4 regions of the Comamonas nitrativorans genome follow, and region 4 is predicted to be linked to each of the others. Evidence: predicted binding sites of a transcription regulator. Region 4 holds the regulator's gene; each other region holds the start of a gene.
What was found. The regulator FNR, encoded in region 4, switches genes on or off when oxygen is low (the NO sensors DNR and NnrR bind a similar motif). The targets are predictions, from matches to a motif close to TTGATNNNNATCAA.
Positions count from the first base shown of each region.

Region 1: a site for FNR is predicted at 2,268-2,281, ahead of ACFO3A_RS08665 (hemerythrin domain-containing protein). Genes of this name have one in related genera too.
Region 2: a site for FNR is predicted at 2,486-2,499, ahead of ACFO3A_RS03380 (OmpW/AlkL family protein). Genes of this name have one in related genera too.
Region 3: a site for FNR is predicted at 1,374-1,387, ahead of ACFO3A_RS06645 (bacteriohemerythrin). Genes of this name have one in related genera too.

Region 1 covers NZ_JBHSEW010000006.1:192,937-198,118, forward strand. The annotation lists gene ACFO3A_RS08660 (FTR1 family protein) at 1-1,564, opposite strand, end outside; gene ACFO3A_RS08665 (hemerythrin domain-containing protein) at 1,678-2,112, opposite strand; gene ACFO3A_RS08670 (NnrS family protein) at 2,351-3,556, shown strand; gene ACFO3A_RS08675 (DUF2249 domain-containing protein) at 3,787-4,074, shown strand; gene ACFO3A_RS08680 (rhodanese-like domain-containing protein) at 4,146-4,571, opposite strand; gene ACFO3A_RS08685 (LysE family translocator) at 4,616-5,182, shown strand, end outside.
Region 2 covers NZ_JBHSEW010000002.1:201,435-206,616, forward strand. The annotation lists gene ACFO3A_RS03370 (sodium:proton antiporter) at 1-1,315, shown strand, start outside; gene ACFO3A_RS03375 (2-hydroxyacid dehydrogenase) at 1,330-2,334, shown strand; gene ACFO3A_RS03380 (OmpW/AlkL family protein) at 2,572-3,168, shown strand; gene ACFO3A_RS03385 (O-acetylhomoserine aminocarboxypropyltransferase/cysteine synthase family protein) at 3,339-4,625, opposite strand; gene ACFO3A_RS03390 (methyl-accepting chemotaxis protein) at 4,943-5,182, opposite strand, start outside.
Region 3 covers NZ_JBHSEW010000005.1:22,192-27,373, forward strand. The annotation lists gene ACFO3A_RS06635 (uracil-DNA glycosylase) at 1-158, shown strand, start outside; gene queA (tRNA preQ1(34) S-adenosylmethionine ribosyltransferase-isomerase QueA) at 159-1,241, opposite strand; gene ACFO3A_RS06645 (bacteriohemerythrin) at 1,468-2,598, shown strand; gene aroB (3-dehydroquinate synthase) at 2,595-3,704, opposite strand; gene ACFO3A_RS06655 (shikimate kinase) at 3,820-4,359, opposite strand; gene pilQ (type IV pilus secretin PilQ) at 4,428-5,182, opposite strand, start outside.
Region 4 covers NZ_JBHSEW010000008.1:115,918-121,099, reverse strand. The annotation lists gene ACFO3A_RS10360 (sulfite exporter TauE/SafE family protein) at 61-738, opposite strand; gene hemN (oxygen-independent coproporphyrinogen III oxidase) at 744-2,126, opposite strand; gene fnr (fumarate/nitrate reduction transcriptional regulator Fnr) at 2,325-3,053, shown strand; gene ACFO3A_RS10345 (hypothetical protein) at 3,136-3,402, opposite strand; gene ACFO3A_RS10340 (bile acid:sodium symporter family protein) at 3,529-4,506, shown strand; gene gltS (sodium/glutamate symporter) at 4,698-5,182, shown strand, end outside.

The DNA.
Region 1 (5,182 bases), on a different contig from region 4:
GCACGGTTTCAAACACCTCGCGGTACACGGCGATGAAGGACAGCATGAACAGCCCCCACAGCGAACCTTTGCCCAGTGCGTGCTGGAGTTTGCCGTCCAGATACTCCTGCCAGCGGTTGGCGCTGCTCTTGCTGTGCATCCACAGGCCGACACTGAGCAGAATCACCGCCGCCAGGATGGAGCCGATACCTTCGGTCAGCTCCCGGCTGGCGCCGCTGACTTCCACCATGTAGGTGGCGACAACCCAGGTCAGCCCGCCGGCCACCAGGGCGCTGACCCAGCCGGCATGGACATAGCCCAGTGCATCGGTGCGCTTGGCGCGGCGCAGCAGGGCGATGGTGCCGATGACGATGAGCATCGCCTCCAGCCCCTCGCGCAGCAGGATGGTGAAGGCGCCCAGGAAGGTGGCCGTGGTGTCGTTGGCGCCGTCCTGCAGCAGGGTATCGACCTTTTGCAGTTGCGCTTCCAGGTGCCCGGCGGCAGCTTCCGCCCCGGGGATGTCATTTTTCGTGATGGCGGCACGGTACTGCAGCATGGCCGCTTCCACTGCCACCATCAGCGCCTTGTCGCGGGCGGCCACGGCAGGCTCCAGCGGCTCGAATCCATCCAGGTACGCCGACAGGCCCAGGCGCATGGCCGTGGCGTTGTCGCCGCTGTGTAGGGCCGCCAGGCTCTCCTGCAGACGCAGGCGCGACAGGGCGGTGCCTGTGGGTTTGCCCACGTTGATGGCTTCCGGATGCTGGCGCAGGTAGGCCAGGGTGGCCCGGCCATCAGCCTGCGGCAGCGCTTTCTGCAGGCTGGCCGGGGTGGCGGTGGTCAGGGCGCCCATCTCGGCAAAATGGCTGCGCAGTTGCGCGTCCTGCTGCCACTGCTGCTGGCCCTGTGCGGTCAGCTGCGCGTCATACGACAACGTGCCGGAGAAAAATGCCAGCGCCCAGCGGTCTTCTTCCGACAGGCTGCCGTAGCTGCCCATCGAGGTACCTTCGACACCCTGGGTAATCACCTGGTAGAGCGCCGCCAGACTGCGGGCATCGGCACGCTCGGCATCGGTGAAGGCAATCGGCGCTGGCTCCAGGCCTTGCGCAGCGGGGCCGTCGGCTGCGCCGTTGGCACCGTGGCAACTGGCACAGTGTTCAGCGTACAGCTGGGCACCCCGAGCCAGGTTCGGCTCGAAGGCGGGGGCCATCGGGAAGGGGTAGGCCCGGGCCAGGGCATCGGCGGCGCTGTGTGCCAGTTCGGCCACCTCGGCGGCATCCGCCTTGTTTTCCACGGCCTGGCGCAGTTGCGCGATGGTGTCGGCAATCGCCGCCTGCTCGGCGTGTGCTGGCAAGGCGGTGATCTGCCGTTGTGCAGTGGCGGTGAAGTCGAGCATTTCGGCGTACTCGCCCTCGTCGGCAATGGCCCCGTCTTCGACGGCACCGCTGTAATCAACGGCTACGTAATCCAGCAATTGCCACAGCTGGCGGGACTGTGCCGAGGCCGATTCCTCCGCCCAGGCGACCGGCCCCGCCAGTCCTACCCAACACCCCAATACGGCCAGCAGCCACCAAAATTTGCGTTGCATAATAAGCTCTTAACGAATGAGAATCGTTTTTGATTCTACCTGAGCTTATGGATATCCCGTACTTTGACCTTGGAACGTACTCTTGATTACGGGAATGCGGCGCTCGGGGGGCGTCAGACAGCCATGGTGGCGGCGTTCTGGGCGGTTTCGATGCGCGGATAGAAATCGCGGTTTTCACGCTGCATTCTTTCGTACACGCGCTTGAGTACGGTGTTGGCATCGTTGCGAAAACCGGTGGGGTCGTTGCGCAGACGCTCGGCAGTGTTCCAGCGGCGGGCGAACCCGTCGAATGCCTGGGCGATCGGCCCCATATCTTCCTGGAACTGCTGCCCCAGGCGGGCCAGCGCGGCATCGCCGCTGCGCTGCAGGGCGGGGTACAGCGCTTTGTCCTCGACCGCCAGGTGCAGCTTGATGAGAGAGCTGAAATTGATGATGCCCTGGGCAATTGCCTGGGCATTGGTTTCCACACCTGCGTGGGTGAGCGTGCGCAACTGGTCGATGCGCGACAGGATGTCTACGTGCTGATGTTTGAATTTGTCGATGTTCATACAGATGGCTCCAGAGGGGGAAGGGTGAAAGAAGTGGGTTAGAGGGGGTGCGGTTGCCAAACATTTATTTCATATAAATCTTATGACGGTTCATTTCCCTGCCTGTTTGTTACTTTTTGTACCTGGATGCACAGTGTGGGAAACATTCCCGGTGTTAGATGCAGATCAAAAGATTCATGTAAAATAAATCTTATTATTCCCAGTTCCTGCCCGCCGGCTTTGCCGTCGGCAGACACTTATGTCACAGCCTTTGCCGAACCTTTCGCCCCGTCCTCCGCAAGCACCCCCGGCCCTGGTGGGCTGGCCGCTGCTGCGCCTGGGTTTTCGCCCGTTTTACCTGCTCACTGCGCTGATGGCCTGCCTGTCCGTGCCGGTGTGGGTGGCCGCATTCCTGGGCTATATGCCTTTGCAATTGCCCATGTCCGCCCTGCTGTGGCATGGGCATGAAATGCTGTTCGGTTTTGCGGCTGGCGTGGTTGCAGGTTTCCTGCTCACGGCGGTACGGGCCTGGACGGGGCTTGACACTGCCCGTGGACCTTTGCTGGCCGTTCTGGCCCTGTTGTGGCTGGCCGCGCGGGTGGCTGCGCTGTGCGCTCCGTATGCCGTGTTTGCAGTGATCGACATGCTGTTCCTGCCCGCAGTGGCCGTCGTCCTGCTGCGGGTGCTGTTGCAGGCGGGCAACAAGCGCAATATCCCGCTCATTTCCCTGTTGTTGCTGATGAGTGTGGCCAATCTGTGCTTTCACCTCATTCAGCTGCAGGTCATCGCGCTGGATCCGCTGCATCCCCTGTATGCCGAACTGGCGCTGATTGTGATGGTCGTCTCGGTCATGACCGGGCGCGTTGTGCCCATGTTCACGCGCAACGTCACTCCTGGGTTGGTGATCAACACGTCACGCCGCTTCGAGCTGAGTTTGCTGGCCGTTACCGCTATCGCGTTGCTGCTGTGGGTGTGTTCGGCACCGACTTTGCTGGTTGTGGCGGCCTGTGCGATTGCAGCCCTCCTGCACGCCATTCGCCTGTACCGCTGGAGCCCCTGGGTCACGCTCAAGCGCCCGATCTTGTGGGTGCTGCACCTCTCGTATGCTTGGATGCCGATCGGTTTTGCCATGCTGGCTGGCGCCCAACTGGGTTGGCTGGGCCAGACTTTTGCCGTTCATGCCCTGACAGTCGGGGTGATTGGCGGCTTGATCATCGGCATGGTCACCCGTACCGCCCGGGGCCATACGGGCCGTCCCCTGCAGGCCACGCGCGGTGAAACCATCGCCTACGCGCTGGTGTTGTTGGCCACCGTCGTACGGGTTGTGCTGCCGGTGATTGCGCCCCAGCTCTACCCTCGCGCCCTGGAAATTTCCGCCACCTTTTGGGCACTGGCTTTTGGAATTTACCTGGTGATTTACACCCCGTGGCTGCTCCGTTCGCGCCTGGACGGCAAGGACGGCTAAGAACGTGTTCACGATCTCCACGCGGGTGTGCAGTCGCTGCCTCGGGCGCTCTGCGTCGTTGCAAATCCTCGCCATAGCACTGCTATGACTGCGGTTTGCGCCTTGCAGCCCATCCCGATCCGCTTCCCGCACCCCTTCGCGCCGAGATCGTAAACACGTTCTAAGACAGCCCTGCCAACAACACCTTCACCATATTCGTCCCCTGACCGCTCTTTTTGAAAGGCTTTTCCATGAGCACTGTGATCGATGTCCGCACCATTGAACCGCGTCTGCGCCATGCTCAGATTTTTGGCCAGTTTGATGCCTTGGCCTCGGGTGAATCCATCACCATCGTGAACGACCATGACCCCGTTCCCCTGCGCTTTCAGCTCGAATCACGTACCCCTGGCCAGGTGCAATGGGCGTATGACCAGGCAGGCCCCGATCTGTGGCGCGTCGTGATTACCAGGACGGAAGGCGCCGCCGAAGACCCGCACGCCAACGGCGGCTGCTGCTCCGGCGGCGCGTGCGGCGGCTGATTGCGGCTTCATTTTCACCTCTTTTTGCACCAGCCCCGCAGGGCGGATGCCAGTCCCCTTGCGGGGCTGCGTCATTGGTGCCACGGCAGTCCACGGTAGCGCCAGCCATTGACGTGCCCGCGCTGACCGTTGGCGTCCAGATCGCCCTCGAACCCTTCCAGGATGCTGAACGCCTGCAGTCCCAACTGCGTGGCCTGCTGCGCAGCGGCAACTGAACGCACACCGCTGCGGCACAGCAGCACGACCTTGCCGCCTGCCGGCACCGCTGCTTGCAATTGTGCGTCGAAATCTGCATTCATCTGCATTTGCGGCCATTGCTTCCAGGCCACCGGCACGGCGCCGGGCACCTGTCCGACCCAGGCACGCTCGGCATCGGTGCGTACATCGATCAGCACGGCCTGGCCGGTTTGCACCCAGTGCCAGGCCAGGGCAGGGGGGATGTCGCCGGCATAGCCGCTGGCGGGCATGACGGTGCCCAGGTTGTCTGCATCACGCATCACAAGCTCACTTTCCTTAAAGAAACAGGGCATTATTCTTGCCCATGCTTTGGACTGAATTTACCGCCCTGTTGCTCCTGGCCACGGCTATGAGTTTTACCCCCGGGCCCAATACCACCTTGGCCACGGCCATGGCGGCCAATGCCGGGCTGCGCCGCAGCCTGCGCTTTGTGCTGGCCGTGCCGGTGGGGTGGTGCTTGCTTTTGCTGTTGTGCGCGGCTGGCGCGGGGGCACTGGTGGCACAAATTCCCGTGTTGCGCTGGGCCATTCAACTGCTGGGCTGCGGCTACCTGCTGTGGCTGGCCTGGCGTCTGGCCGGCAGCCGCCAACTGACGCAGGCCCGAAGGGAGTTGCTGCATGTCGGTTTTGGGCAGGGCGTGCTGCTGCAGTTTGTGAACATCAAGGCATGGTTTTTGGCGTTGTCCATCATCGCCGGGTGGGTCGTGGGGCAGCCCAATGCGCTGCAGCGCCTGGGCATCGTCGTGCCGGTGATGGTGGTTTTTGCCTTTGGCAGCAATCTCGCCTACGCCTGCGTCGGGGCAGCCCTGCGCCATTGGTTGGCCCAGGAGGCGCGTCTGCTATGGTTCAATCGCTGCATGGCCGCACTGCTG
Region 2 (5,182 bases), on a different contig from region 4:
TGTACCGTTTGCCGGTGTGCTGCTCTCGATTGCCGTGATGCCCCTGGTCTTGCCCAATGTATGGCATCACCATTTTGGCAAGATTACCGCAGGCTGGGCGTTGGCGTTTCTCATCCCGTTTGCGGCGTACTTCGGCATGCATGCAGCCTGGGTAAATCTCGTCCATGCGCTATTGGCGGAATATGTGCCTTTCGTCATTTTGCTGACGGCGCTGTATGTCGTGGCGGGCGGTATCTATATTCGGGGCAGCTTGCAAGGCACGCCGGGGTTGAACACGGCCATTTTGGCGATTGGTGCGGTATTGGCCAGTTTCATGGGGACGACAGGTGCGTCCATGCTGCTGATTCGGCCCTTGATTCGGGCGAATGCCCAGCGCTCACGGGTCGTCCACGTCATTGTGTTTTTTATTTTCATTGTGTCCAACGCCGGTGGGTCGCTGACGCCGCTGGGGGATCCGCCTTTGTTCCTCGGTTTTTTGAAGGGTGTGCCGTTTGCCTGGACGCTGCAGCACATCTGGCCAGATACGCTGTTTCTGGTCGGGATTCTGCTGCTGGCGTTCTTCCTGCTTGACCACTGGATGCTGCGCCAGGAGCAAAGCTACGGTCAGCCTGCGCCGGTCGATACCAGCGCACGGGAACGCCTGGGCTTTGACGGCAAATTCAACTTCGTCCTGCTGGCGGCGGTTGTGGGCCTGGTGCTGATGAGCGGGATGTGGCAAAGCCTGGTGGTTTTTGATATTGCCGGAACCGAGGTCGGACTGCCGGGGCTGGTGCGTGATCTGGGGCTGGTGCTGGTGACGGTGGTGTCTTTGTCCATGACGGCCCGCCGGGTGCATGAAGCCAATCAGTTCGGCTGGGATCCGATGTTCGAAGTGGCCAAATTGTTTGCCGGGATTTTCCTGACCATCATTCCGGTGATCGCCATGCTCAAGGCGGGTACCGAAGGGCCGTTTGGCACCATTGTGCGGGCCGTCACGAATCCTGACGGTTCACCCAATCCGGCGATGTATTTCTGGGCGACGGGGGTGTTGTCGTCATTTCTGGATAACGCGCCGACCTACCTGGTGTTTTTCAATACGGCGGGCGGCGATGTGGCCCACTTGACCACGGAAATGGCCACGACCTTGGCTGCCATCTCGGCCGGGGCGGTATTCATGGGGGCGAATACCTATATTGGCAATGCCCCGAACATGATGGTCAAGGCGATTGCGGAAGATCGTGGCGTGCGGATGCCAAGTTTCTTTGGCTACATGCTCTGGTCGGGGTGCATTTTGATTCCGTTGTTTGTTGTGATGACTTTCATTTTTTTCCGTTGATGGAAAGGTGAGCGATGCCCCGCCCCCATATCTTGATTGCCCGGGCGATTGCGCCGCAGGTGGTGGATTTCTTGCGCGAGCACTTCGAGGTGCAGGACAACCAGGCTGACGTTGCCTGGGACGCCGAAGCCCTGATAGCCCAGCTGCAGGGCAAGGATGGCCTTTTGGCGACGGGTATCCAGCGCGTGGATGCTGTTTTGCTGGCAGCCTGCCCCCGGCTCAAGGCTGTGGCGAACATGACGGTGGGCTACAACAACTTCGATGTGGCCGCGCTGACGGCGGCCGGGGTACAGGGCAGCAATACCCCGGATGTGCTGACGGAAACCACGGCCGATTTTGGCTTTGCCCTGCTCATGGCGACGGCCCGGCGCATTACGGAAGGGGAACACTTCCTGCGGGCCGGCAAGTGGCGCGAATGGCGCTATGACATGCTGCTGGGCGCCGAGGTGCATGGCAGCACCCTGGGCATCCTCGGCATGGGGCGCATCGGCCAGGCGATTGCCCGGCGGGCGGCCAAGGGTTTTGGGATGCGGGTGCTGTACCACAACCGCTCGCAGCTGGCGCCAGCGTTGGAGGTCGACTGCTGCGCCCGGTATGTGGACAAGGAGACGCTGCTGCGCGAGTCGGACCACGTCATGCTGGTACTGCCGTTTACGCCGGAGAACCACCACGCCATCGGCGCCCCCGAGCTGGCGCTGATGCGCCCGGGTGCCACCCTGGTGAACATTGCCCGGGGCGGCATCGTGGACGATGCCGCGCTGGCCCGGGCTTTGCGCACCGGGCAGATTGCCGCGGCGGGCCTGGATGTGTTCGAGGGGGAGCCCCAGGTACATCCCGATCTGCTGACCGTGCCCAATGTGGTGCTGACGCCGCATATCGCCAGTGCCACCGAAGCCACGCGGCGCAGGATGTGCCAGTTGGCAGCCGATAACCTGGTTGCCGTGCTGCAAGGGCAAGCCGCCTTGACACCGATCAACACGCCTGATCCGGTGGCACGGGCGCAGCGCTGGGGCGGTTGAAGCAAATTCTTCCGGTATTGGTGAAATCGGCTTCCAACGCCTTGCCGGCAAGTGTTGGAAGCTATTTTTTTGTGCGCTTTCGATGGGGGCGTCAGGTGGCGGCAAAGTGCGTGGAGAAAAATCCACGGTGCGTAGGGGAAATTACCAATTTTTGACGTAAAGCAAATTTGACCATTTTGCTCATGGGCTTAATACACAGCACGGGGGTCGTCCCCGGACAACAAACTTTTCACCATGATGAAGAAAACTCTGCTGGCAGCTGCTGCCCTGTGTGCCCTGACCTCCGGCGCTGCCATGGCGCAACAACACCAACAAGACGGCAAGTGGATGGTGCGTGTCCGCGCTGTGCATCTGGACAGCCACAACGGCGGTGCCGCTGGCGACAAAGGCGTCAGCATCAACGACAAGGTCATCCCCGAGCTGGACATCTCCTACTTCTTCACGCCCAATTTTGCGGCCGAGCTGATCCTGACCTATCCGCAAAAGCACGACGTGCGGTTGAACGGTGCCAAGATCGGCACCCTGAAGCACCTGCCTCCCACGCTGACGGCGCAATACCACTTCACCAACCTGGGCGCTTTCAAGCCCTACGTGGGCGCTGGTATCAACTACACCCGCTTCTCCAGCGTGGATATCCTGAATGGCGCTTTGAGCGTCAAGAAAAACAGCTGGGGCCCGGCCCTGCAAGTGGGTTTCGACTACGCTCTGGACAAGAACTGGTCGATCAACTTCGACGTGAAGAAGGTGTATATCGACACCAAGGTGAGTGGCGGCATCGGCAAGTTCAAGGTCGATCCCGTGCTGGTCGGTGTGGGCCTGGGCTACCGCTTCTAAAGCTGGCCTCTTGAAACGCAGTCTGGCTGCGTGATGACTCCAAGGTTTCAGGGAAAAGCGCCACCGTTTAAGTGGCGCTTTTTTTATAGCTGTTACCGCTTATCATTATTGAATTTCAGATTGTTCTCTATCTAAAATCCTTTATTTTCAAGAGAAAACAGCTCTCTTTTTTAAACAGCTTCCAGGGCGCGGTTCAGGTCTTCCAGCAGGTCGTCGATGTGTTCGATGCCGATGGACAGGCGCACCATGCCCTCGGTGACGCCGGCCTTGGCCAGTTCCTCGGGGTTGAGCTGGCGGTGCGTGGTCGAGGCCGGGTGCGTGGCCAGCGACTTGGCGTCGCCGATATTCACCAGGCGCAGGAACAGTTGCAGCGCATCCAGGAAGCGGGCGCCTGCTGCGCGGGCATCTTCGCCGGGGGCGGTTTTCAGGCTGAACGACAGGATGCCCGAGGCCTTCCCGCCCATCTGGCGCTGCACCAGGGCGTGGTCGGCGTGGTCGGGCAGGCCGGCATAGCGCACCCATTCCACCTTGGGGTGGCTTTGCAGGGTTTCGGCAATTTTTTGCGCGTTGGCGCAGATGCGATCCATGCGCAGGGGCAGGGTTTCGATGCCTTGCAGCGTGGCCCAGGCGTTGAACGGCGACAGCGCCGCGCCCATGTTGCGCAGCGGCACCACGCGGGCGCGGGCGATGAAGGCGGCGGCGCCCAGGGCTTCGGTGTAGACCACGCCGTGGTAGCTCACGTCCGGCTCGTTCAGGCGCTTGAAGCGTTCCTTATGTTCCGCCCAGGGAAACTTGCCGCTATCGACGATGACGCCGCCGATGCTGTTGCCGTGGCCGTTCATGTATTTGGTCAGGGCGTGGACGACGATGTCCGCGCCATGCTCGAACGGGCGGCACAGGTAGGGGCTGGGCACGGTGTTGTCCACGATCAGCGGCACCCCGGCGGCGTGGGCCACGTCGGCCAGGGCGCGGATGTCGGTCACGTTACCCAGGGGGTTGCCGATGGATTCGCAGAACACGGCCTTGGTGCGCCCGTCGATCAGCTGGGCGAAGCTGGCCGGGTCGCGCGGGTCGGCAAAGCGCACTTCGATGCCTTGCTGCGGGAAGGTGTGGGCAAACAGGTTGTAAGTGCCGCCGTACAGGGTGCTGGCGCTGATGATGTTGTCCCCGGTTTCGGCAATGGTCTGGATGGCGGCGGTGATCGCGGCCATGCCCGAGGCCATGGCCAGGGCGCCGATGCCGCCTTCCAGCGCGGCCACGCGCTGCTCCAGCACGTCGGTGGTGGGGTTCATGATGCGGGTGTAGATGTTGCCGGCCACTTTCAGGTCGAACAGGTCGGCGCCGTGCTGGGCGTTGTCGAAGGTGTACGAGGTGGTCTGGTACAGCGGTACGGCAGCCGAGCGGGTGGTGGGGTCGGACTGGTAGCCGGCATGGACGGCCAGGGTTTCGATGCGCATGGTGGTCTCCATAAAAGATGCGCAGCATAGCCTGTTGCAGGCCTGGGTGGGCTGTGGATCGAAGCGGGAAAGGGACTGCTCTTGTAATAAGAACCTGTTCACGATCTCGGCGCGGGTGTGCAGTCGCGGTCTCGGGCGCTCTGCGGCGTTGCAAATCCTCGCCATAGCACCGCTATGGCTGCGGTCTGCGCCTGGCAGATCATCCCGATCCGCATCCTGCACCCCTTCGCGCCGAGATCGTGAACAGGTTCTCAGAGCAGCTGGCGCATCCTTTGAAAAGTGCCTCGTTTTGGCCGCCAGCGGTTTGCCGGCTTGTGTCAGCCGTCCAGGCGGGGAACGGTTGCCCCGGCGTCGATGCGAAACACTTCCACGCTGAGCGTCAGGCGGTTGGCCTGCTCGCGCAGGGCATCCGAGGCGGCAGCCGCCTGCTCGACCAGCGCGGCGTTTTGCTGCGTGGCCTGGTCCATCTGGGCCACGGCCTGATTGACCTGGGCAATGCCGCTGGATTGCTCGCCGGAGGCCTGGGCAATCTCCTGCATCAGGTGCATGACCTGATC
Region 3 (5,182 bases), on a different contig from region 4:
CCCAGTCCAAGCGCCGTCTTATCCCGAACGATCGGGGGCATCTGGTGTTGACCAGCAACCACCCCTCGCCCCTGTCGGCGCTGCGCCCGCCCGTGCCCTTCATCGGCAACGGCCACTTCGGCGCCGCCCGGGCGTTCCGGCAGCAGCATGGATATTGATTACGCCCGCTGCAACAGCATCGCGTCGCCGTAGCTGAAAAAGCGGTACTGCTGGCCGATGGCGTGCTGGTACAGCGCCCGGATGCAGTCGTAGCCGGCAAAGGCGCTGACCAGCATCATCAGCGTGCTTTTGGGCAGGTGGAAGTTGGTCAGCAGCAAGTCCACCACCTGAAACTGAAACCCCGGGGTGATGAAGATGTTCGTGTCGCCCGTCGTTTTTCCGCTGGCGGCCCACGATTCCAGCGTGCGCACGCTGGTGGTGCCCACGGCCAGGATGCGTCCGCCGCGCTGGCGACAGCGCTCCAGCGCGGCCAGGGTGGGCAGGGGGATGTCGTACCACTCGCTGTGCATCTGGTGCTGGGCCAGGTCTTCGGTCTTGACGGGCTGGAAGGTGCCCGCGCCGACGTGCAGGGTCACGTTGGCCGTCTCCACGCCGCGTTCGGCCAGGGCGGCCAGCACGGCGGCGTCGAAGTGCAGGGCGGCGGTGGGTGCGGCCACGGCGCCGGGCTGGCGGGCAAAGACGGTCTGGTAGCGTTCGCTGTCCTCGGCGGCATCGGGGTCGTGGCCGCTGGCCTGCTGGCGCTCGATGTAGGGCGGCAGGGGCAGGTGGCCGTGCCGTTCCATCAGTTGCCAGGCGCTTGCGCCCTCCGGGCCGTGCAGCGCCAGGTGGAACAGGGGGCCGTTGGCATCGGGCCAGCGGCCCAGCAAGGTGGCGTCGAAACCGCCGTGGGCCAGGCCGCCGCACAGGTGCAGGCGGGCACCGGGCAGGGGCTTTTTGCTCACCTTCATGTGCGCCACCACTTCGCTGCCGCCGGGCAGCACGCGCTCGATCAGCAGCTCCAGCTTGCCGCCGCTGGCTTTTTCGCCGAACAGGCGGGCCTTGACCACCTGGGTGTCGTTGAACACCAGCAGGTCGCCCGGTTGCAGCAGGCCGGGCAACTGGTGGAAGATGCGGTCGGTGGGCGGGTGGCTGCGCCCATCGAGCAGGCGCGAGGCGCTGCGCTGGACGCAAGGGTGCTGGGCGATGAGCTGCGCCGGTAGTTCGAAATCGAAATCGCGCAGGGTAAAGCGTGGGGAAGACATCAATGCTGGAGGGCGGAACACGCCCGTTCCAAGAAAAACAAAGGCGCGATTGTCGCAAAGCCGCAGCGTCGGCGTAGTACTTGGGAGTGGCGGTTCCCCCTGGGGTTTGCCCGGATACAGGGTGCGCAGCGCTTGACGGATATCAGGAAACTTGTCACTGTGACTTCTACACTGGCAGGCTTATGGCGTAACGCGCGGATGGGAAAAGGTACTCAAGGTGAGCATCATGGATAACGCATTTGTCTGGGACAACAATTTTGTGACCGGATTTGACGATCTGGATCAGCAGCACCATGTGCTGGTGGATTTGTTCAATGAACTGAACCACGCCATGCTCAACCCCCTGGGCGATCGCGACGGCATGCTGGCCGATGTCTATGGCCGCCTGCTGGCCTATACCGAGTACCACTTCCGCGAAGAAGAAGACTTGATGGCCCAGTACGGCGTAGACATGCGCCACGTGCAGAACCATCGCAGCATGCACCAGCAGTTCGTCCAGCAGATTCAGACGCTGTGGACGCAGCGTGCCACCATGAGCGACCCCAGCGCGACTCTGGTGGGGTTCCTGACCTCGTGGCTGGGCCTGCACATTCTGGGTATCGACCAGTCGATGGCGCGGCAGATCATCGCCATTCAGGGCGGCATGAGTCCGAGCAAAGCCTATGAAATTGAAGTCAAGTTCCATGACAACGGCACCCAGGCGCTGCTGCGCCTGATCGGCAAGCTCTACACCGCGCTGTCCGCGCAGAACATGCAGCTGGCCCTGGCCAACCAGAACCTGGAAGACCGTGTGGTGCTGCGCACCCAGGAACTGGAGGCGGCCAACGCCCGGTTGCGGGCCGTCTCGCGCACCGATGCGCTGCTGGGCATCGCCAACCGCTCGCATTTCCATGAGCGCCTGGAGCAGATCTGCGCCCTGGCCCTGCGCGGGGAGCGTCCCGTCGGCGTCATCATGATCGACGTGGACTGCTTCAAGGCCTTCAACGACCGCTATGGCCATTTGCGCGGGGACGAATGCCTGCAAAAAGTCGCCAAGGCGCTGAACGCCTGCCTGCACCGCACTTCCGATCTGGTGGCCCGCTACGGCGGGGAAGAACTGGTTGTGCTGCTGCCCGATACCAATCTGGAAGGCGCCCAGGAAGTGGCCCGGCGCATGGTGCAGGCGGTGGCCGAGCTGGCCATTCCCCACCAGGGCTCGGTGGCGGCAGAGATCGTCACCGTCAGCGCCGGGGTCTGCTCGCAGATTCCTTATCCCGGCAAGGAGGGCGACAGCGGTTCAGCGGCCCTGCTGGCGTGCGCCGATGCCGCCCTGTACCGGGCCAAGGCCCAGGGGCGCAACCAGTTTGCCGTTGGTTAGCCCCCGGCGCAGCAGGCGTTGATGACCTCGCGCACCAGAGCGTCCGGGGCGCTGCGCACCACGGCCTTGCCGGGGCCGTCGATCAGTACGAAGCGGATGTCCCCGGCTTCGGCCTTCTTGTCCACGCGCATGTGCGCCAGGTAGGCTCCGGCGTTGTCCTGCGTGTCCAGCACCGGGCCACGGGTGGGCAGGCCCGCACGGTCGATCAATTGGGTCAGGCGCTGGACGAAGTGCGCATCCACCAGCCCTAGGCGCTGCGACAGGTGCGCCGCCATCACCATGCCGGCGCCCACGCCTTCGCCGTGCAGCCAGTTGCCGTAGCCCATGCCCGCCTCGATGGCATGGCCGAAGGTGTGGCCGAAGTTGAGGATGGCCCGCAGGCCCGATTCTTTCTCGTCCTGGCCGACGACCCAGGCCTTGATTTCCACGCTGCGCTTGACGGCCTGGGCCAGTGTGGCCTTGTCCTGCTGGCGCAGGGCGTCGACGTGCTGCTCCAGCCAGGTGAAGAAGGCCATGTCGGCAATCGGCCCGTACTTGATGACTTCGGCCAGGCCCGCCGACAGCTCCCGCGCGGGCAGGGTGGCCAGGCTGTCGAGGTCGCACAGCACCAGGCGTGGCTGGTAGAACGCGCCGATCATGTTCTTGCCCTTGGGGTGGTTGATGGCCGTTTTGCCGCCCACGCTGGAATCGACCTGGGACAGCAGCGTGGTCGGGATCTGCACGAAGGGCACGCCGCGCATATAGCTGGCAGCGGCAAAGCCGGTCATGTCGCCAATCACGCCGCCGCCCAGGGCAAAGAGCACGGTTTTGCGGTCGCAGCCGTTTTCCAGCAGGCTGTCGAAAATCTGGTTGAGCGTGGCCCAGTCCTTGAACGCCTCGCCATCGGGCAGCACCACCTGCCGCACCTGGGCGTAATGCCCGGCCAGTGCGGCCTGCAAGGCCGCCGCGTACAGCGGCGCCACCGTGGTGTTGGTGATGATGACCGCCTGCGCTGCCTTGGGACAGGTGGCGAAGCTGGCAGCGGCCTGCAACAGGCCGCTGCCAATGAGAATGGGGTAGGAACGCTCACCCAGATCGATCCCCACGCGGTGCAGAATTTCAGCCATCTGCCATGCCTTTCATTTCAAAATAAAGAGCTGTTTGCGCTTTATTGATAAGGTTTTTGGAAATAAAGTTATTTGAAATCTTTGAATAATCAGCGGTAACAGCTATTTTTTTTCTTCAAATGCTGCCCAGGCCCGTCAGCCCTGCCACATCCATCTGCATGCAAATCTTGCGGGCCACCTGGTTGGGATTGTGCCGCTGGGTGTCGAGTACGTAATGCGCCACCTCGCGGTACAGCGGGCCGCGCACCTTGAGCAGCTCCTGCAGGCGCGGCAAGGCGTCCACTCCCTGCATCAGGGGGCGCACCGTATCGCCGCGCAGGCGCCGGGCAATGTCCTCGGGCGCGGCCTGCAGGTAGAACACCGTGCTGCCCGCCCGCAAGGCGGCGCGGTTTTCCGCCCGCAGCACCGCGCCGCCGCCCGTGGCGATCACCGTGGGCCGGGGCGCTTGCAGCAGCCCGGCCAGCACCTGGGCCTCGACGTCCCGGAAAGCCGCTTCGCCGTGCTGGGCAAAGTAGTCGCGGATCGTGCAGCCCAGCTGTTCTTCAATGGCGTGATCGGCATCGACAAACGTCCACCCGCCCTGGCGGGCGACCTGCCGTCCAATGGTGGATTTGCCCGATCCGGGCAGCCCGACCAAAGCCAAATGCGTAGCCATGTTGCGCCTTTACGAAAAACCCCAAGGCCGCATTGGCGGCCTTGGGGAAAGGTCAGGAAAGAAATGATCTACTGGGCTGCGATCGCATCGGTGACCATGCGTGGGGTGATGAACACCAGCATTTCCCGTTTTGCCGTCTCCCGGGTGCGGTTTTTGAACAAGTTGCCCATGACCGGAATATCACCCAGTAAGGGGACTTTATTTACCTGATTGAATTCTTCCATCTCGAAAATACCACCAATCACAATGGTTCCACCATTTTCCACCAGCACCTGGGTTTTAATGCTCTTGGTATCAATGGCAGGGCCATCGTCGGTTTGCGCCCCGACCGAATCCTTGTGCACTTCCAGATCCATGATGATGTCGCCGTCCGGGGTAATTTGCGGTATGACCTTCAGGCGCAGCACGGCGTCCTTGAATTCCACCTTCGGGATGGCGCTGGCGCCTGCGCCGGAGGAGGATTTATACGGGATTTGTGTACCTTGCTTGATTTCGGCCTCGGATTTATCGGCCGTCATCAAACGGGGGCTGGAGACGATTTTGCCAACACCCTCTGATTCCATGGCTGACAGTTCCAGACTCAGGAACCGCGTCATGCTGGAATTAAAAACACTCAATGCCATGCTTGCGGCTGCAGCACCGCTGGAAAGTGCTGCTGCCGGAAGATTGACAAAAGGATTATTGGTAATGGTGCTGGATGAGTTGGTTGACCAACCTCTGTCCAGACTGTTGTTACCGGTGGTGGAGTTGACGCTTCCACCGTTAATGGTGCTGCTATTGGAATACCCGGGCCGGTATTCGTACTGGCCCGTGTCGTCATTTT
Region 4 (5,182 bases):
GAACCCCCGGTTCAGGTTGACGGCCTGGCAGTTTTGCAGACACCTTGCCTGCCCGTCAGGCTAGGTCGCACACCACAATTCCGGGCCATGCACCGCATCCAGCCACAACGCCCACAAAGCCACCCCCACCAGCATCGCACCGGCCGCCCGCGTGCCCCAGTCACTGCGCCAGCGGGCCACTGATCCCTGCAGAAAGCGCCAGGCCACCGGCGCCAGCCACAGCCACAGCCCCGAGCCGACGCCAAAAGCCAACATGCTCAACGCCCCGAACCCGGGATTGGCCGCCAGGGCTGCCGTCAAAACCGCGGAATACAACAGGCCGCAAGGCAGCAAGGCCCAGGCCATCCCCGCCAGCACCGTGCCGCTGGGTCGGCGCACCAGGGGTTGCACCCACCCCCACACAGTACGGCCAGCCGTTTCCAGCCAACGCGGCTGCTGACCCTGCAGCACCATCAGCCCCCCCCAGAACAGGATGGCCAAGTGCATCCCCGTCCAGACCGGGCGCAGCCAGGCGGTATTCGTGGCCAGCCACGCCATTTCCCCCATGGCCCAGGCCGCCAAAGCCCCCAGGCCGCTGTAGCCCAGCAAGCGCCCACCATGAAAGCCGAGCCAGCGGCTGCGCGATGGCGCTCCGCCGCCGGAGGCAACCACCGCACAAGGCGCAGCGCACATGGCAAGACAATGGGGCCCACCCACGAGCCCCATGATCAAAGTAGTCCACAGCAAAGAGGTCAGCATAGGGATCAGATGATCCGCGAAAAGCGCTCCCGGCTGCGGTCGGCCTGCAGATAACGGTCAAACACCAAGGCCACTCCGCGCACGAAGAACCAGCCCTTGGGCGTGACGCGGATGCAATCCTCAAGCACTTCGACCAAGCCTTCCTCCTGCTGGGCTTGCAGCAGTTCGAACTCCGCAGCGAAATACTGTTTGCAGTCAATCAGCCAGGCATTGTTGATCGACTCGAACAGCAGTTCCCCCTGGCACATGATGGACATGATGACTGCGCGGCGGATCAGATCATCCTTGCTCAAGGCCAGCCCGCGCACGATGGGCAGCAGCCCCTGGTCGATCAGGTCGTAATACTCGTCCAGGGTTTTCGCGTTCTGGCTGTACGTGGCACCGATACGGCCAATCGCCGAAACCCCCAGGGCGATCAGGTCACAGTCCGGCTGGGTGCTGTACCCCTGGAAGTTGCGGTGCAGGCGCCCCTGGCGCTTGGCAACCGCCAGGGCATCGTCGGGCAAGGCAAAGTGATCCATGCCGACGTAGACGTAGCCTGCGTCAATAAAGCTATCGATGGCGGCAGAGAGCATTTCCAGCTTGTCGCCTGCCGTAGGCAAGTCCGGCCGCAGAATGCGCCGCTGCGACTTGAAGCGCTCGGGTAAGTGGGCATAGCCATACAGCGCGATGCGATCGGGCAGCAGTTCCCCGACCTGCTGCAAGGTGCGGGTAAAGGATTGCGGGGACTGCTTGGGCAACCCGTAGATCAAATCGACGTTGAGTGACTTGAAACCCATTTTGCGGGCCGCATCGACCAGGGCAAAGACCTGCTCGGCAGGCTGGATGCGATGCACGGCCTGCTGCACATCGGGATTGAAGTCCTGCACGCCAAAACTCAAACGGTTCAACCCCAGGTCCCACAGCACCTGAAGGCGTTCGGGCGTGACCGTGCGCGGATCGACTTCGACCGAATACTCCCCGTCGGCAGCAAACTCGAAGCGCTGGCGCAGCATGTCCATCAGCCCGGCCAGTTCCTCGTCGGACAAAAAGGTGGGCGTACCGCCGCCCAGGTGCAACTGGCTGACAACCTGCCCACGGCCCAGGTGCTGGACGTGCAGATCCACCTCGCGCTCCAGGTACGCCAGGTACTTGGCCGCCCGGTCATGGTGCTTGGTGATGATCTTGTTGCACGCGCAGTAGTAGCACAGCGATTCGCAGAACGGAATGTGGATGTACAGCGACAGCGGCTGCACGGCCGTGGCCGACTGCACTTTGCGCTGCTTGAGCGCCACGATGTAATCTTTCTCCCGGAAGGCTTCGACAAAACGGTCAGCCGTAGGGTAGGAGGTATAGCGTGGCCCAGGTACATCGTAACGACGCAACAGATCGGGCGTGACAATACTCATGGGCAATCTTCTCCTTAGTAAGCCCGCTATTCTGGAGTAAATCACTAAAGCGCTTCCTTGACGTGTGTCAATTATTTCTTTAAAAGAAAACGGGCGATAATTTGACTCAGGTCAGCGTATTGCGGGCTTGCCCCAATGTTCTGCGCCCTCCTTTGTTTGCGCCACACTTACCCCCTGGGCAATTGCGACCTTTGTTCAATGACACCTACCACCGCCTCCATCCAAGTTACCTGCTCCAACTGCAACCTGCGTGAACTGTGTATGCCCATCGGGCTGGATGCGCAGCAGATGCAGCGCATCGAGGAAGTGGTGGCCACCCGCCGCAAAATCAAGCGCGGCGAAATGCTGTTCCAGAACGGCGAGATATTCAACTCGCTCTATGCCATTCGCACCGGGTTCTTCAAGACCTGCGTCGCCACGGAAGACGGGCGCTACCAGGTGACAGGCTTTCAGATGGCAGGGGAAATCATCGGGCTCGACGGCATCGTGCAGAACCACCACACCTGCGATGCCATTGCGCTGGAAAACGCCGAAGTCTGCGTGATGCCGTTCAACCGCCTGGAAGAGCTTTCGCGGGAAGTGACCGCCCTGCAGTCGCACGTCCACAAGGTGATGAGCCGCGAGATCGTGCGCGAACACAGCGTGATGCTGCTGCTGGGCAGCATGCGGGCCGAAGAGCGCCTGGCGGCGTTCATCCTGAATCTGGTGCAGCGCCTGCATTCACGGGGCTTTTCCTCCTCGGAGCTGATCCTGCGCATGACCCGCGAGGAGATCGGCAGCTATCTGGGCCTGAAGCTGGAAACCGTGAGCCGCACTTTTTCCAAGTTCGTCGAAGACGGCATCGTTGAAGTCAAGCAGCGCCACATCCGCATCCTCGACCAGGAGGCACTGCAGCGCCTGGTCAATAGCTCACGCGAAGGCCGCTGAGACATCGGTTGAGCACCGCGCAAATGGCCAAAGAGGAAACCGTGCCCCTTTGGCCATTTTTCTTTGGAACGTATTGACGATCCTACAGGTACCAATTGAGCGCTTGCGGACGCCGCTCGGTCGTGAACCACAGCGGCTCCAGATACAGGCGCTCCGGCTTTACCGGTTCATCCTGCCCGACCAGATACACCATCATTTCCTTGCGGCGCAGCACCACATGGCTGACGGTTTCTTCCCGCCCCCCTTGCAAGACGCGGGTTCCGGGCTTGAACAAGGGCATTTGGAACAAATGGCCCCGAGGCGAAACGTCGGCCCCCGGGGCCGCCTGGGTAAAAGTCGTACTGTTCATCATTGATGACCTTTTCAAGCTTTTTCATTGCACACAATAAACGCTTGGTGTATCGGCAGATGCCCACCAAAGTTGAGCCACTTTTTCAACCTTCCTGCTCTTTCCCGGTTTTTCAAGGACTTCCCCGTGCGCTTCAAGCCCGACACCTTCACCCTTGCCCTGCTCTCGACCGTCGTCCTGGCCAGCCTGGCCCCGGCCACCGGGCAGTTTGCCCGCCTTCTGGATCAAGCCACGACCTGGGTGATCGTGCTGCTGTTTTTCCTGCATGGCAGCAAACTGTCCCGCCAGGCCATCTGGGCAGGTATCGGGCATTGGCGCCTGCACCTTGTCGTCACGGCCACCACTTTTGCCATCTTTCCGCTGATCGGCTGGCTGGCACAGCCTCTCCTTGCCTGGGCGCTTCCTGCCCCGCTGGTGCAGGGGATGCTGTTCCTGTGCGCCCTGCCCGCGACGGTGCAGTCGGCCATTGCCCTCACCAGCGTTGCCCGGGGCAACATCCCGGCCGCCGTGTGCAGCGCTTCCGGCTCGACCCTGATGGGCATCGTGTTCACCCCCCTGCTGGTCGGCGCCCTGCTGGCGCACAGCGGCGGCAGCGCGGGCGACCCGCTGGAGGCCGTCGCACGCATCGCCGTGCAACTGCTGCTGCCGTTTGCCGCAGGCCACCTGCTGCGCCCGTGGACAAGCAAGCTCTTGCAGCAGGCGGGATCGAAAATCCGCATCGTCGATCAAGGCTCGATCTTGCTGGTCGTCTACGCCGCCTTCAGCAGCGCCGTGGTCGCCGGACTGTGGCAGCAAATGCCGCTGCCGGCCATGGCGGTGCTGTTCGGCCTGTGCGCCCTGCTGCTTGCCATCGTCATGGGCTGGTGCCTCTGGATCAGCCGACGCCTGGGCTTCAGCGCGGCGGATGAAGCGACGATTCTTTTCTGCGGCGCCCAGAAAAGCCTGGTCAGCGGTATTCCCATGGCCAAGGTGTTGTTTTCCGCCGCCATGGTCGGGCCGATGGTGCTGCCGGTGATGCTGTTCCACCCGATGCAGATCATGGTGTCGGCCGTGCTTGCCGGGCGCTATGGGCGTCGGCACGACGCTGCCAACACCCTGGCCTGACAACAAGTACAACCCATGGTTACCCTCGATATACAAATATTAAAAACCATGGTTGCACCTACCTTTTCCCAGGCTTGCGAAAATAGGACGAACGTCCCCTTCGTGCGTGCTTGCAAAGCGCGTGCCAAGCGGGACTTTTCCTTTCAACAACGGCTGGCACCGCCAGCCCGCCAAGAAAAGAGGCCTATTTCATGCACATCAACTTCAGTGCCTACTACACGCTGATCCTGGCAGTGCTTGTACTGCTGCTCGGTAAATTCTTAGTCCAGCGCATCCGTTTTCTGCGCGATTTCAATATCCCCGAACCCGTGGCCGGGGGGTTGGTCGTTGCCGCCGTGATCTACACCCTGCATGAGACCATGGGGCTGACATTGGGTTTTGAAAGCAGCTTGCAGACGGCTTTCATGCTGATCTTTTTCTCCTCCATCGGCCTGAGCGCGAATTTCTCCAAACTACGCGAAGGGGGGATGGGACTGATGGTGTTCCTGGGCGTGATTGCACTGTTCATCGTTGTGCAGAATACGGTCGGCATGGGCCTGGCCGGACTGCTGGGACTGGACCCGCTGATCGGTCTGGTAGCCGGTTCGATCACCCTGGTGGGCGGACACGGCACGGCCGGTGCCTGGGGTTCGGTGCTGGAGGGGCAATATGGCCTGACAGGTGCAACCACTCTGGG